2 regions of the Oceanobacillus sp. FSL K6-0251 genome follow, and region 2 is predicted to be linked to the other one. Evidence: riboswitches for the same ligand, from Rfam matches in the RefSeq annotation. Region 2 holds a riboswitch; the other holds the start of a gene.
What was found. Region 2 has a riboswitch for lysine ahead of dapA (4-hydroxy-tetrahydrodipicolinate synthase). Riboswitches for the same ligand answer to the same signal wherever they lie in the genome.

Region 1: it holds a riboswitch for lysine, as region 2 does, so the genes downstream of both, MKY45_RS17090 (Na+/H+ antiporter NhaC family protein) here and dapA (4-hydroxy-tetrahydrodipicolinate synthase) in region 2, are expected to answer to the same signal.

The regions. Positions count from the first base shown of each region.
Region 1 is NZ_JBBORS010000001.1:3,431,209-3,435,379, reverse strand. It holds gene MKY45_RS17105 (bifunctional metallophosphatase/5'-nucleotidase) at 1-553, shown strand, start outside; gene MKY45_RS17100 (YunC family protein) at 681-989, shown strand; gene yunB (sporulation protein YunB) at 1,123-1,920, shown strand; lysine riboswitch at 1,984-2,159, shown strand; gene MKY45_RS17090 (Na+/H+ antiporter NhaC family protein) at 2,433-3,995, shown strand.
Region 2 is NZ_JBBORS010000001.1:2,235,094-2,239,264, forward strand. It holds gene cysK (cysteine synthase A) at 1-655, shown strand, start outside; lysine riboswitch at 846-1,026, shown strand; gene dapA (4-hydroxy-tetrahydrodipicolinate synthase) at 1,266-2,147, shown strand; gene MKY45_RS11250 (DUF819 family protein) at 2,319-3,542, shown strand; gene MKY45_RS11255 (CAP domain-containing protein) at 3,811-4,171, shown strand, end outside.

The sequences.
Region 1 (4,171 bases), 1.2 Mb from region 2:
AGCAAGTGTAGAAAAGCCGCTGGAAGTAAACTGGTTTGGAGAAACCCCCATTATTGATTCACTGACTAAAGTGCTCCGAAGATGGACCAATGCGGATATAGCTATGCTGAATGCTGGCGTGCTGTTAGATTCGCTGCCTGCCGGGGCAATCACAAAAGGGGATATACACCGAATTTGCCCTCATCCAATCAATCCCGTCCTTGTGGATTTAAAGGGGGATCAAATCATAGAAACGGTCAGAGCGGCATTATCTCCTGCTTTTACAGAATTAAAATTAAAGGGCTTTGGTTTCCGCGGGGAAATCTTAGGGAAAATGATTTTTTCAGGCATTCAGGTCGAGACAGCCTTTCATCGGAATGGGGAAGTGTATGTGAAGCGGGTGTATACTGAAGATGGTTACCCTATTCATCCAGACAAAGTATACTATGTTGCTACTGCAGATACTTTTACTTTTGGCCAGCTCCTGCCGGAAATTGCCCGTTCTGCAAAAAAACAATATTTTGTCCCGGAATTTTTGCGTGACTTATTAGTATATGCTGTCAAACAGCATTGATTCATTTCCATTCTATCACGGAGAGCCGTCCGAAAATTCCCGCTGAGTGAAGTTTCGTTTTATGTGTGACGTTCTTTAGCCCCTCTGCATACACTTATCACGAGAGAAAAACAGAGGGGGCATTTTTATGATTACGGTAGAACCTCTTGAGGTGGATGGAATTATTTTTACAGCAGTGAGTGTGGAATTGCCGCAAACAACCTTATTAACAATCAGCAATGATGTAGGGTATATTATGTGTGCAGCGCTCGATGTGGATATTTTTAATGAAATACCTAAGCTGAAAGAAAGAAACGTTATCGCCGGCCGGGCAATGGGAGTAAGAACCATTGATCAATTGCTGAACGCTCCGTTGCAGAAAATAACAGATGCATCGAAGGAGCACGGCTGGGAAGTCGGGATGACAGGAAAAGAAGCATTGCTTAAAATATCATAATACATGGAAAGACACTTTTTTTGTTCTTGCAGGGGACAGAAGAAGTGTCTTTTTACATGTAAAACCAATCCATTTTCCTTTGTTCTAATTCCCTTCCATAATTGCATAAATTATTACGAAGGGGGTTGTTGCATTGAAACTTAAAAGAAGATATCGATTTCGAAAGCGAACGGGAAGAAAAAGAAGAATGCCCCCCTCTCGACGCTCCATTCTGATGCTGACGTTAATTTTATTCTTTGCAGTAGTGGGCTTTAGTTTTTATTTGATAAACGTCAAAATTGAACCGATTGTTATTGATATTGCCAAACGAAAAGCGGATGAATTTGCTACGAGAGCGATTAACTCCGCTGTATATTATGTAGAGGAATATGGATTTGAGGATATCCTGAACATTACCTATGACAATGAAGGAAATTTAGTAACATATAACCGAGATCCTGCAGTTATCAGTGAAATCAACCGGGTAGCTACTGACCGGGTAGAGGAGTATTTTGCGCATGTGAATCGGGGGGAGCAGCTTGAATTTGAGCATAATCTGCATGAGCCTTATGACTATGAGGGCGGTGCGGATGGCAGGGTACAGATTGATCCTACGCTGATTGAGATTCCTTTAGGGCAAGTAACGGGAAATTCTGTACTGGCTAATTTAGGTCCTAAAATTCCTATTAATATGGAAGTGGTTGGAGCAGTGCGGACAAATGTGGTCGAGGATAAAGAAGAATTTGGGATTAATGGAGCTTGGGTTTCCCTGTATATCAATGTAGAAGCAGATGTACAAATTATTGTGCCATTTACCTCCGAAGTTAGAACTGTACATACCGAGCTTTATTTAGATGGAGGCGCAATTATGGGAAAAGTGCCTGATTTCTATGGCGGGGATGGAAATGCTCCTGATATTGCCGTACCAAAAGATGATTTGCAGAGTGACTGAATATGTAGTATAGTACAAATTAGTTGAGAAGATATTTATAATTGAATAAAAACCTTATCAGATCGGTGAGGTAGAGGCGCAGATTAGATGAGTATCCGGCAGGAGAATGACAACGAAGATTGCTGGAGAAAGGATAGTTTGCCGAAGTATATAAAGAGGTCATGCTTTATATTGCTGGCATATTACTGAAAAAGTATTATGCTGTCATGTAATGATTTACATGGAGAACTACTGATCGAAATGGAGGATAACGTGAATTGGTGAAACAATGATAGGTTATTTTCTATCATTGTTTTTTTGCGTTTTTAAAGGGTAATTTGTATATGTTTTTACTGTGAAACAGTACTTGAGTATGATAGATATCCCTGTGTCTTACTTTCCTATTTCGAATCGGTTATATGCACGTAATTATTTCAAAAGGAACTGCAGTTTCCATTATTCATTACGCGTCGTTGACCTTATTCAAAATGCTTAAATACTCAGCTCGAAAATAAATCGTTGGAGGTCTTAACATGGAAGGTACGTTTTGGTCACTGATACCTGCAATTGTCATGCTGATATTAGTGGTGTTAACAAGAAAGGTTCTTATCTCAATAGGAACAGGGATTGTTGTAGGAGCATTATTATTAAATGATTTCCATATATGGGGAACATTAAAAGAAATATGGACGGTATTTTATACAATTTTTTATGCAGATGGAGCCTTGGAGATGGGGAATCTATTATTAATCAGTTTTCTTCTCTTTCTGGGCGTGCTTACTGCGTTTCTCCAAGCTTCTGGCGGGGCTAAAGCTTTTGGAGATTGGATGCTGCGCCGGGTGAAAACACGTACCGGTGCGGAAATCATGACTGCTGTAATTGGATTGATTATTTTTATAGATGACTATTTTAACAGCTTAGCAGTTGGACAGATTGCAAGACCTGTAACAGACAGGCAAAAAATTTCCCGGGCGAAACTGGCATATTACATTGATTCCAGTTCTGCTCCCGTTACCGTAATCGCACCTATATCAAGCTGGGGAGCCTATATTATTGGTATTTTAGGCGGGTTATTTGCAGCAAATGGAATTACAAATTTGCAGCCGATTGAAGCATTTATACAAATGATTCCATTAAACTTTTATGCGATTGCTTCGATTGTTCTGGTGTTTATTGTGGCGTATTTTCATTTTGATATCGGTCCGATGCGCACGCATGAAAAAAGAGCAAAAGAAAAGGGAGAACTGCTGGATCCAAAAAGAATTCAGGTTTCTGGGGATTTAGGTGATATTTTTGATCCGCATAAGGATGGAAAAGTATTTCATTTAATTGTTCCTATCATTGTCTTATTTATTGTTACCGTCCTTGCTATGATTGTGACAGGGATTATGGAAACAGAAGGGAGCGCATCTATCCTTGATGCCTTTGCCAATACGAATGTTAATCTTTCCTTAATTATTGGCGGTGTTGCAGCTGTTCTTACTTCTATTATTTTTCATATGCAGCAAAGAAAACCGCGCTCAGACATGGGACGTATTTTTATTGAAGGCTTTAAAACCATGATTCCTGCAATTAATATTCTCGTTCTTGCGTGGATGATTGGTTCGATTATCGGTGCTTTAGAGACTGGAAGCTATTTAGCTGGTTTAGTAAATAATTCCTCTATTTCTGCAGATTTTCTGCCGGCTATTCTGTTTATTATTGCCGGTTTAATGGCTTTGGCAACCGGGTCATCATGGGGAACTTTTGGCATTATGCTTCCGATTGCAGCGGAGGTTATGGCGAACACAGATATGGGGCTATTTTTACCTGCATTAGCGGCTGTATTAGCCGGAGCAGTGTTCGGTGATCATTGTACACCTATTTCTGATACAACAATTTTATCTGCAACCGGAGCCGGGGCGCACCATATAGACCACGTTATTACACAGCTGCCTTATGCTTTCATTGCTGCTTTTACTGCTTTGATTGGTTTCTTGGTTATTGGACTAACTCATTCTACGTGGTTAGCTTTAACTGTAACGCTTGTTCTTTTGGCTGGGATTGTCTGGATTACTCATTTCCTGATTAATAAAAATAAAAAGAAGGCATCTTAACAGAAGGCTTGGAATACATTTTAGTATTCCAAGCCTTTTATGATGTAATAAGGGTATTGCAATTAAATCCTGCTATTTCCATAATTAGATATTTGACAAAAATGTCAAAAAAGCTATAATACAAGATGAATAGTCTGAAAGTAATGATTTTTGTTATTATTCTTATTTAATGCGCT
Region 2 (4,171 bases):
TCTGGTAATGCCGGATAATAGTACGCAGGAAAGACGAAATCTTTTGAAAGCATATGGAGCCAAAGTGGTTTTAACACCAAGCAGTGAAAAAATGCCGGGCGCTATTCAAAAAGCATTAGAATTGCAACAAGAAATACCAAACAGTTTTATTCCACAGCAATTTAAAAATATAGCAAATCCAGATGCGCATCGTAATACAACAGCACTGGAGATTTTAAATGATTTGAATCATCAATTGGATGCGTTTGTTTGTACTGCGGGTACAGGAGGAACTGTAACAGGTACAGGAGAATCGCTAAGATCTTATATTCCGGATTTGCATATTGCTGTGGTGGAGCCTAAAGGTTCTCCCGTACTATCCGGCGGAGAGCCTGGTTCGCATAAATTAGTGGGAACCAGCCCGGGTTTTGTTCCTGAAATCTTAAACACATCGGTTTATGATGAAATCATTCAAATCAATGATGAGCAGGCATTAAGTTTATTAAAAGAGCTTGCCCAAAAGGAAGGCCTGTTTGTCGGACCATCAGGAGCGGCTGCTATTTATGCAGCTACAGAAGTTGCCAAGCGCATGGAACCTGAGCAAAAGGTGGTTTGTATCGCACCTGATACCGGAGAAAGATACCTGTCTATGGATTTTCTGCAAGAGGAAGAATAGAGGGGCGGGGGAATCACCTATTTTTTTATTTTGCATAGTTTACCAGTAAAGAAACTTCATCATGTTTTTTTAACACCATGGAGGATGCGCACGCTGTAAAGCTTTTTTGGCTCTTTTGAAAAAACCTCTATTTTTCAATTGTGTTTCTCTGTTATTCTTGCTATAATACAGACAAATTCATTATTCATAGGTGAACGGTAGAGGTGCAAAAACCATTAGTAAATATGCTGAGACAGAATAGGCTGACGATGAAGCATATGGAAAGGGGAATTTGCCGAAGTATAATAAGCCTTATTCTTATTATACTGGTACTGGTATTGAATAAATCCAGTGCTGTCATATAGGAAACTATGTGGAGGGCTATCAGCTGAGAGGACATTAAGTGTTTAAGCAGCAGCGGTCTCCGTTGGTGCTTTTTATTTTGTGGAAATAATTGAAGTAATGCATGATGATAAGAGAAAAGGACCCTGAAAAAGTTGGAACAAACAATAATACGGATTCTGCTTATCTTTATTACTTTCCACCCTCTAGTTTTTAAGGCACTTTACTTCGGTGCTATCCGTCTATTTTTCATCAAAGAATGTTGATATTATATAAAGGGTGTGTTGTTATGAATTTTGGAAAAGTGGTTACGGCGATGGTAACGCCATTTAACGAACAGCAGGAAATTGATTACGGGGCATTAGATCAGTTAATCGAGCATCTTATCGAAAATGGTTCAGACGGATTGGTGGTAGCTGGAACAACTGGAGAGTCACCGACTTTATCAGATGAAGAAAAACTGGCATTATTTTCACATACGGTACAAAAAGTAAATGGAAGAATTTCAGTAATTGCGGGCACCGGTTCTAATCAGACGAAAGGGTCTATTGCGTTATCACAAGCAGCTGAAAAAACTGGTGTGGATGCGATTATGCTTGTAACGCCTTATTATAATAAACCTTCTCAGGACGGTTTATATGAGCATTTTAAAACAGTGGCTGATTCCGTTCAGCTGCCGGTCATGCTATATAATGTGCCTGGCAGAACTTCTGTTGATCTGGCGGCAGATACCGTTATTCGTTTGGCTGCGGTTGATAATATTGTGGCGATCAAAGATGCAAGCGGCAATATGGATAAGATAACTGAAATGGCGGCCCAAACAGATGCAAGCTTTTCTGTATACAGCGGGGAAGACGCTTTGACCCTTCCGTCTCTTGCAGTTGGAGCTATAGGCATTGTTTCGGTTTCCGGGCATGTTATCGGCAATGAAATGCAGGAAATGATTGCTGCATATGAGCAGGGAGCCGTGAAAAAAGCTGCTTCCATACATCAGCGGATTCTGCCGGTCATGCAGGAAATGTTTGCAGCACCGAGTCCAGCTCCTGTAAAAGCAGCATTAAATCGCAATGGTGTCCATGTCGGCGGTGTTCGCTTGCCGCTGCTTCCATTAAATGATGAGCAGCTGCAAGCGTTAAACCATAAATTAGCGTTATTAGAGCAAGTGAAATAATCCTGTTGAAAACCTCTCTGACAATGGTTAGAGAGGTTTTTTTGATGGGGATTTTTCTGCATCATGATAGGTTAATTTCAAAAAAACACTCCACAATACCTAACAAATATTTAAAATGAAGTGGTAAAATATGATACATACAACCGAAAATAGAGAAGGGGCGGGGAGTGGATGAAAGAAACATTGATTCAAGCAGATGATAGCATTACGCTTTGGGGGATTATCATTATCTGGGCGTCTGTCAGTATTTTTTTAGAACAACGCTACAGCTGGGCTTCCAAGGTGACTGGGGCCATTATTGCATTAGTCGGGGCGATGGCTTTATCCAACTTTGGAATTATTCCCACAGAATCGCCGGTATATGATGCAGTATGGTCTGTTATTGTACCGTTAGCAATACCGCTTTTGTTATTTCACGTTAATCTTAAAAAAATATGGAAGGAAAGCAGCAGATTGTTGCTCATTTTCCTATTGAGCTCCATTGGCACAGTTGCAGGAACGATTATTGCATTTTTTACTTTACGGAATCACATACCTTTTTTAGACCAATTGAGTGGGATTTTCGGTGCTTCCTATATTGGAGGAGGCGTGAACTTTGCTGCTATGGCAGCTAAATTCGAGACCCCGGGGGAAATTATTTCTGCCGCTGTTGTTGCGGATAATTTAATGATGGCACTGCTGTTTATTATTCTAATGATGATTCCTGCACTTCATTTTATCCGTAAACGTTACCCGACGCCGCATGTGGAAGAGGTAGAAAAGAATCAATCGGATGATGATAAAACGTTGGCAGAAAGCTTCTGGAAAAGGAAAGAAGTTTCTTTGAAGGACATGGCACTTTCGATTGGAACAGCTTTTTTTTTAGTTATAGTTTCCTTAAAAATTGCCGAATTTTTTGCCGGGATTATTCCAAGTGGAGAAGAGGCTTCTTTCTTCAATAATCTGTTGAATGGAATTATCGGAGATCAGTATTTAGTATTAACGACGCTTACCTTTGTCGCTTTAGCAGTATTTCCAAATTATTTTTCCGGATTAAATGGCAGTCAGGAAATAGGAACGTATCTGATTCACATCTTTTTTGTCGTAATCGGAATACCTGCTTCTATCACGTTAATTGTTCAAACGGCACCATTATTGCTTGTTTTTGCATTTATTATTGTAGCAATCAATTTAACGCTGTCTCTTATTTTTGGAAAACTATTCCGGATGAGTTTAGAAGAAATCCTGCTGGCAAGCAATGCAAATATCGGCGGACCAACTACTGCAGCCGCGTTTGCGATTGCGAAAGGATGGAGGCAATTAGTCGGTCCGATATTAATTGTTGGGACACTGGGTTATATTATTGGAAACTACATTGGAACTTTCCTTGCAGTGTGGTTTGGGACCTTGATGTAGGAAGAATAGAAAATCCGTTTCTGTTATAAATACAGAAGCGGATTTTTTCATTTACGTTGACGTTTTCCTGAATAAAAAAGGTTTAGATTTGTTGAAAGTAATTTGGAGATAGTATAATTTATATAAGTCAGCGGGCTGACTATTTTTTAAGGGTTAGCCAAGGTTGATTTCGTAAAGAATAGAATAGCAGCGGTAATCCTTCTGCTGCATTAAAGTATTTAAAAAGGTTGGGATAGCTATTTTCAAGCGATTATTATTATTGCTGTTTATGATACTGTTAGCCATTTGGACAAGGCCTTTATGGGAAGACCCGGTCCGCGATGTCATCCCCGATGCTGTCAGTGATACGTTTTCCTCTGCAAGCGATTTTGTTTCAGAAGCGATAGATAATGACTTTTACTTCCGTCAAGTAGCAGATGAAGCAACTTCTTTTTTTCAATCCTTTACTGATTCTGAAACAGGCACCTCGTATGAACAAGTAGAAACACCGGAGCTCACTACTCCGGAGGAACAATCATTCTCCGTTGGCAATGTAGAGATAGGTGACACAAGAGGACAGGTGGAAGAAATGTATGGTGAAGCTAAGCGGCAAAGTGAGAATGAGTATGGAGTGGAATGGTTCACCTATC